DNA from 2 places in the Diaphorobacter oryzae DSM 22780 genome. Region 1 is predicted to be linked to the other one. Evidence: riboswitches for the same ligand, from Rfam matches in the RefSeq annotation. Region 1 holds a riboswitch; the other holds the start of a gene.
The links. Region 1 has a riboswitch for cobalamin ahead of BP68_RS00535 (TonB-dependent receptor domain-containing protein). Riboswitches for the same ligand answer to the same signal wherever they lie in the genome.
Positions count from the first base shown of each region.

Region 2: linked by a shared signal. The riboswitch ahead of bluB (5,6-dimethylbenzimidazole synthase) and the one ahead of BP68_RS00535 (TonB-dependent receptor domain-containing protein) in region 1 are both predicted to bind cobalamin.

Region 1 is NZ_JCANUL010000001.1:104,637-108,391, forward strand. It holds gene BP68_RS00520 (sensor domain-containing protein) at 1-710, shown strand, start outside; gene BP68_RS00525 (cell division protein ZapA) at 1,001-1,360, opposite strand; gene BP68_RS00530 (DUF904 domain-containing protein) at 1,357-1,596, opposite strand; cobalamin riboswitch at 1,631-1,874, shown strand; gene BP68_RS00535 (TonB-dependent receptor domain-containing protein) at 1,958-3,755, shown strand, end outside.
Region 2 is NZ_JCANUL010000012.1:51,049-54,803, reverse strand. It holds gene BP68_RS16075 (DUF3037 domain-containing protein) at 1-204, shown strand, start outside; gene BP68_RS16070 (cobyric acid synthase) at 227-1,693, shown strand; cobalamin riboswitch at 1,705-1,897, shown strand; gene bluB (5,6-dimethylbenzimidazole synthase) at 1,945-2,706, shown strand; gene cobT (nicotinate-nucleotide--dimethylbenzimidazole phosphoribosyltransferase) at 2,775-3,755, shown strand, end outside.

The sequences.
Region 1 (3,755 bases):
AGGTGGACATGGCGACGGGGCGCATAGCAGGCGCCGAGGCGCTGGTGCGTTGGACGGATCCGGAATTCGGCGTGGTGTCGCCGGGCCTGTTTGTTCCCTTGGCCGAAGAGTCGGGCTACATCGTCACCCTGGGAGCATGGGTGATGGAGCAGGCCGTCAAAGAGGCGGCGCACTGGATGCGCAGCGGCATGCCCTTGGTGGTATCGGTCAACGTGTCGGCGCTGGAGTTTCGCCAGGCCGGCTTCGTGGATCGCATCACCGCATTGCTGGCCGCGCATGGCCTGCCGGCGCGCCTGCTGGAGCTGGAGCTGACGGAAACCGTGCTGCTGCAGGATGCACAGGAAATGGAGCAGTTGCTCGCCGCCCTGGCTAGCCTGGGCGTGGGGCTGTCCATCGACGATTTCGGAACGGGATACTCCAGCCTAGCCTACTTGAAGAAGCTGGCGATCCACAGGCTCAAGATCGACAAGTCATTCGTGAGCGGACTGCCGGGGGACGAGGGTGATCGTGCCATCGTCCGGGCCATCACCAGCATGGGGCAGGCGCTGCGCATTGGCGTGGTGGCTGAAGGCGTGGAAACGCAGGAGCAGCGCTTGGCGCTGCAAGAGATGGGCTGCGACTGCTACCAGGGGTTCTTGTGCGCGCCGGCCATGCCGGTCGCGGAGTTTCGCGCCTTGGTGTTGCGCCAGGCGCTGGCGTACAGCGTATAGCCAGGGCGCGGCTGTAGCCAGGCGCCCGGCTGCGTTTCAGGCGGTGGCAAGCGGAGGGGAATAGGTGTCTGCGGATGCCACCGGACCGGCATCCTGAACCGGGGGTTCAGGTGGGCGAGGGCAGCCAGGCGTTGGGTTCATCTGACGCGAGATGATCACGCTCACCGGGCGATGTACCAAGCCCGTGCTCAATGAGCATTGGTTCAAGGAAATATAAAGCCCGGCAGCTCCGCAGACGGCTCCATTGTAATGGCCGATGCACTGCGGCCGTGGCCTGCGGGCCCTGTTGCTTACAACAGTCGCCCGTCGTCACCCAGTGCTTCATCCAGGCGCAGCATCAGCTGCTGAATGCGCTCGCCGTCTTCGGTGCCATCTACGGCGGACGAGACCGATGATGGCGCAGGGGCGTTGCGTTGCGGGGCCGCAGCGGCCAGTTCTGCGGCTTCGCGGTCGCGGTCGGCGATCTCGAAAGCCAGGTTGAGTGCCGCCAGCACCGCGATGCGCTCGCGGGCGCGCACTTTGCCGGCATCGCGGATGCGCGTCATGGCCGTGTCCACGCGTTCCACGGCTTCGAGCAGACGGGACTCATGCCCCTCGGGGCAGGCCAGCAGATAGCTCTGCTGGAGGATCTGAACCTCGATCTGCTTCATGGCGCGTCTTTCGTCTCGGGTGGATCTGTGGGCTCGGCCGTGGCGGGCAGGCGATCCAGCAGCGCGTCCATGCGCACGCGGGCGGCCTGCAGGCGGGATTTGAGAGAGTCGCGCTCCTGGGTGAGCGTCATGACCTGTTGTGCAAGAAGGGTGTTGGTTCGCTGCAGCTCTGCGTGGCGCAGCAGCAGACGTTCGACGCGTTCGGCGATCTGGTCGAGGGAGGAGGGGTGGGCCATACGCTGCCGATTGTAGGGATCGGCGTGTGAACAGTCGTAAAATTGCGTGGTTGGTGCTCGCGGCGTGGTTCACATGCCGCAGTTCAACGGGAAGCAGGGAGGGGCCCTCCGCCATGGAGCATGCCCTGTGCCTGCGCTGCCCCCGCAACGGTCAGCGGATGAGTCGCGTGTCGATTCCCTCTCCATTCACGAGCCACTGAGCGCCTTGAACAAGCGTTTGGGAAGGCTATGGAGGGTGCTCCGCCAGCCCGGATACCGGCCAACGAGGTGGCTCCGCGCGTTTCATCGAAACGCACGGGGCAGTGATGCCCATGTGCCGACGGGGAGGTCGGCCGAGGCGATATCTCCTGCGTGTCCAACAATGACAACGATCCGTCCGACCCACGTGCGCACCGCCGCACTTCCCTTGTATGTGCGCGTGGCCGCGCTGCCCCTGGCGCTTGGCGCCGCCTTTCCCGTCATGGCGCAGACCTTGCTTGCGCAGGCCGCGACCGAGCCCCAGCTGCGCGAAACCGTCGTCACCGCCACGCGTGTGGCGCGTCCGCTGGCCGACCTGGTGTCCGACGTGTCCATCATCGACCGCGACACCATCGAGGCCAGCGGCGCTACCGGGGTGATCGATGTGCTCTCCCGACTGCCCGGCGTGCAGATCTCGCGCAACGGGGGCCAGGGCAGCAGCGGCAGCGTGTACCTGCGCGGTGCCGAATCGCGCTTCACCGCCGTGTACCTGGACGGCGTGCGCCTGGATTCGCAGTCCACGGGCGGTGTGGTCTGGGAGCAGATCCCGCTGTCGCAGATCGACCGCATCGAGGTCGTGCGCGGCCCGGCCGCCGCCGTGTATGGCTCGGACGCCATGGGGGGCGTGATCCAGCTCTTCACCAAGAAGGGCGAGGGCGCACCGGCTCCCTATGTGGGCGTGGGCCTGGGCAACCAGGGCACGCGCACCGTGCAGGCGGGCGTGAGCGGGGGGGCTGGCCTGGTGGATTACTCGCTGGGTATGTCGCACGAGCGTGCCGATGGCTTCAATGCCCGGCCCATCCCCACGGCCAATCCCGACGACGACGGCTACCGCCGCACCTCGGCCAATGCCAAGCTGGGCCTGCAAATCAACCAGAAACAGCGCCTCGAAGGCACGCTGCTGGCCAGCAACCTGCATTCGCAGTATGACGGCAGCAAGAATGCGGATGACCGCAACCGCCACCAGCTGCGCACCGGCGCCCTGGCGTGGCTGGCTCAATGGAGCGACGTGTACAGCACGCGCCTGCAGGTCACGCAGTCGGACAGCAAGTACAGCACCCGTCCGAACTTCTACATGACCGAGACCACGCTGCGCAACTACCTGCTGCAAAACGAATGGCGCCTGGGCGGGCACTTGTTCACCGCCGCGCTGGAGCGCCGCGAGGACGAACTGCACAACCCCGCCACGCCCTTCGTTCCCGATCTCAAGCGCGACCGCTCGCAAGACGCCCTGGCCCTGGGCTATGGCCTGAACCACGGGCCGCACGCGCTGCAGGCCAATCTGCGCTATGACGACGATAGCGAGTTCGGCGGCAAGAGCACGGGCAGTCTGTCCTACGGCTACGCCATCACGCCGCAGTGGCGCATTACCGCAGCGGGCGGCACCTCGTTCCGTGCGCCCACGCTGTACCACCGCTTCAGCGAGTACGGCTCGCCCGATCTCCAGCCCGAAAAGGGACGCAACGTGGAACTGGGCGCCCGCTGGACCGCAGGCTCCAGTAGCGTCGGCCTGGTGGCCTACCGCAACCGCGTGGAAAACCTCATCAACTTCGGTGCGGCAGGCGCGTGCCAATCCACCTTTGGCTGCTACGAGAACGTGGGCCGCGCCGAATACAAGGGCGTGACGCTGTCGGCCGCGCATAGCATCGCCGGCGTGTCGCTGCGCGGCTCCATCGACTGGCAGAACCCGCGCGACCTGGGCAGCGGCAAGCAGCTGGCGCGCCGCGCCAAGCGCTACGCCACGCTGGGCGCCGACACCATGCTTGCCGGCTGGACCATGGGGGCCGAGCTCTACGCCTCCGCCCGCCGCTACGACAACGCCGCCAACACCAACGTGCTGGGCGGCTACACAACGCTCAACCTCTACGCCAGCAAGCGCCTGGGCCGCGACATGACGCTGCTGGCCCGCGTGGACAACCTGG
Region 2 (3,755 bases), on a different contig from region 1:
TTGCAGGCCATCGTCGCCATCTGTGCGGGCGTGCCCGAAGGCGGCCCGATCGCGCAGTTGCCCTTGCGCGCGCGCTTTCACTGGCTTACGGCCAAGCGCAGCAGCATCATCCAGACATCGCCCGTGCACACGGGCCTGTGCACCGACTCGCAGGAGGCCCTGCGGCGCATCCTCGACCGCATGGTGCGGCTGCCGCAACCCTGAACAACGACAAGAAGGACGATCCATGACCGCCTCCTGCATCATGGTGCTGGGCACCAGCAGCGGCGCCGGCAAGAGCTGGCTGGCCACGGCACTGTGCCGCCACTACGCCAACCAAGGCCTGAAGGTGGCGCCCTTCAAGGCGCAAAACATGAGCAACAACGCGCGCGTGGTGGCCGCCGAGGGCGACGCCTTTGGCGAGATCGGCAGCGCGCAGTACTTCCAGGCCCTGGCCGCGCGCGCCGTGCCCGACGTGCGCATGAACCCGCTACTGCTCAAGCCCGAGGCCGACACCAAGAGCCAGGTGGTGCTGCTGGGGCAGGTGAGCGACGAACTCTCGCAGCTGCCCTGGCGCGGGCGCAGCCAGCGCGTGTGGCCGCAGATCGCGGCCGCGCTCGACGCGCTGTGTGCCGAGAACGACGTGGTGGTCATCGAGGGCGCGGGCTCGCCCGCCGAGATCAACCTCATGGCCAGCGACGTGGTCAACATGCGCGTGGCGCGGCATGCGCAGGCGCGCTGCCTGCTGGTGACCGACATCGACCGCGGCGGCGCCTTCGCCCACCTGTACGGCACTTGGGCGCTGCTGCCCGAGGACGAGCGCGCGCTCATCCACGGCTTCGTGCTCAACAAGTTCCGTGGCGACGCGGCGCTGCTGGCCCCCGCGCCGCAGATGCTGCAGGACAAGACCGGCGTGCCCGTGGTCGCCACCATCCCCATGCAGTGGCACCACGGCCTGCCCGAGGAAGACGGCGTGTTCGACGCCCGCAGCACCGGCCAGGGCGCCATTCACACGCGCATCGCCGTCGTCGCCTATCCGCGCATCAGCAACCTGGACGAGTTCCAGCCGCTGAAGAACGTCCCGGGGGTGCAGCTCACCTGGGCGCGCTGCCCGGCCGAGGTGGACGGCGCCGACTGGATCATCCTGCCCGGCTCCAAGGCCACGGCGGCGGACCTGGCCTGGCTGCGTGCCCAGGGGCTGGATGCGGCGGTCGCCCGCCACGCCGCGCGCGGCGGGCGCGTGCTGGGCATCTGCGGCGGCCTGCAGATGCTGGGCGAGGCGCTGATCGACACCGTGGGCGTGGATGGCAATGCGCCCGGCCTGGGCCTGCTGCCGCTGGTGACCAGCTTCGAGGCCGCCAAGACCGTGCGGCCCACGCGCACGCGTTTCGGCGCGGTGCAGGGTGCGTGGCAGGCGCTGGCAGGGGGGGAAGTGCAGGGCTATGAAATCCACCACGGCCAGACCGCGCAGCACCCGGCCATGGCCGCCCAGGGCGATGTGGCGCGCGAGGTGGTGCCCGGCCTGGCCTGGCAGAACTCGGCGGGCCATGTGCTGGGCCTGTACCTGCATGGGATGTTTGAGGACCCCGCCGTGGTGCGCGCGCTGTTTGGCGCGCAAGCCCCCACGCTGGATGAGGTGTTTGATGCCCTGGCCGACTGCCTGGCCCGGCATACGGAGCCGGGCGTGCTGCAAGCGCTGATCGCCCGCGCGTAGAGGGCGCGCTGCTATCATCGCCGCCCTCAGGTGCCCGCTGCCGCTGAGGCAACGGGAGAATCGGGAAGGCGGTGCGAATCCGCTGCGTGCCCAACGCTGTAAGGACGATGACCCCCGCACGATGCCACTGGCCGCCAAGGCCGGGAAGGCGCGGCGGGTCAGGTGAATCCAAGCCAGAAGACCGGCCTGAGCATTCATATCGTGCTGCAAGGCCGGGCAGTGCGTCGTTGATTCACGCACAGGGGACTGCCATGAATACCAGCGCGCCGGCGCCAGCCACGCAGAGCGTTCACGCCTTCACGCAAGAGGCCCGCGACGCCATCTACCAGACCATTTTTTCGCGCCGTGACGTGCGCGGGCAGTTCCTGCCCAGGCCGGTGCCCGATGAGGCGCTCAGCCGCATTCTCACCGCCGCGCACTACGCGCCCTCGGTGGGTTTCATGCAGCCCTGGAACTTCCTGGTGGTGCGCGCGCCCGAGACCAAGCGCCGGGTGCACGCCGCCTTTGCCAAGGCGCACGCCGAGGCGGCCGACATGTTCGACGGCGACAGGCGCGCGACGTACCAGCGCCTCAAGCTCGAAGGCATCGTCGAGGCGCCCCTTGGCATCTGCATCACCTGCGACCGCGCGCGCACCGGCTCCGTGGTGCTGGGGCGCACGCACATGAAGACCATGGACCTGTACAGCAGCGTCTGCGCCGTGCAGAACCTGTGGCTGGCCGCGCGCGCCGAGGGGCTGGGCGTGGGCTGGGTCAGCATCTTCCACCAGGCCGACCTGCAGGAGGCGCTGGGCATCCCCCAGGACATCATCCCCGTTGCCTACCTGTGCGTGGGCCATGTCAGCCACTTTCACGCCAAGCCCGAGCTGGAGACCGCCGGCTGGCTGCCGCGCCTGCCCATGGAAGACCTGGTGTTCTTCGAGCAATGGGGCCAGCGCGACGACCAGCAGCCGCTCATCGCCCATTTGCAGCGCGACCAGGCGGCGGCGCAGCACATCCGTCATCCCCAGGCCTAAACCGGGCCCCGGCCCTTGCCCGTACGCACGGGCCGTCCCCAGCCTTTTTGCTCACCGTTGAACACGACATGAATGCCTTTCTGCCCCCCGTTTGCGACCTGACCGACGCCACCCTCACGGCGCGCCTGCAGCACCTGATCGACCACAAGACCAAGCCCCTGGGCGCCCTGGGCCGGCTGGAGGCGCTGATGCTGCGCCTGGGCCAGATCCTGGGCAGCGAGGCGCCCGCGCTGCAGGCACCGCAGATGCTGGTGTGCGCGGCCGACCATGGCCTGGCCGCGCGTGGCGTGTCGGCCTATCCGAGCGACGTGACCTGGCAGATGGTGGAAAACTTCCTCGCCGGCGGCGCCGCCGTGAGCGTGCTGGCGCGCCAGCACGGGCTGCAGCTCACCGTGGCCGACTGCGGCGTGGCGCGCGAAATCACGGCGCGTGCAACGCAGCCCGGCATGCCGCGCCTTGTGAGCTGCCGCGTCGCCGCCGGCACGCAGGACGCGAGCATCGGCCCGGCCATGACGCAGGCGCAATGCGCACAGGCACTGGCCCATGGCATGGACATCGTGCGCGCCATGCCGGGCAATGCGCTGCTGCTGGGCGAGATGGGTATTGGCAACACCTCCGTCGCCTCGCTGCTGCTGGCGCGCCTGGCCGGCGTGCCGCTGGCCGAATGCGTGGGCCCCGGCACGGGGCTGGACGCCGCGGGCGTCGCGCGTAAGCGGGCCGTGCTGGAGCAGGCGCTGGCGGCCAACGCCGGCGCCACCGAACCGCTGGCCGCGCTGGCGGCGCTGGGCGGCTTCGAGGTGGCCACGCTCACCGGCGCCGTGCTGCAGGCCGCCAGCGAGCGCCGCGTGGTCGTGGTCGACGGCTTCATCACCAGCGCCGCCGTGCTGGTGGCCGCCCGCCTGCGGCCGCATGTGCTGCAGCGCTGCGTGTTCGCCCACCGCTCGGATGAGCGCGGCCACGTGCACATGCTGCAGGCGCTGCAGGCCGAGCCGCTGCTGCAGCTCCAGCTGCGCCTGGGCGAGGGCTCGGGTGCCGCGCTGGCCTGGCCG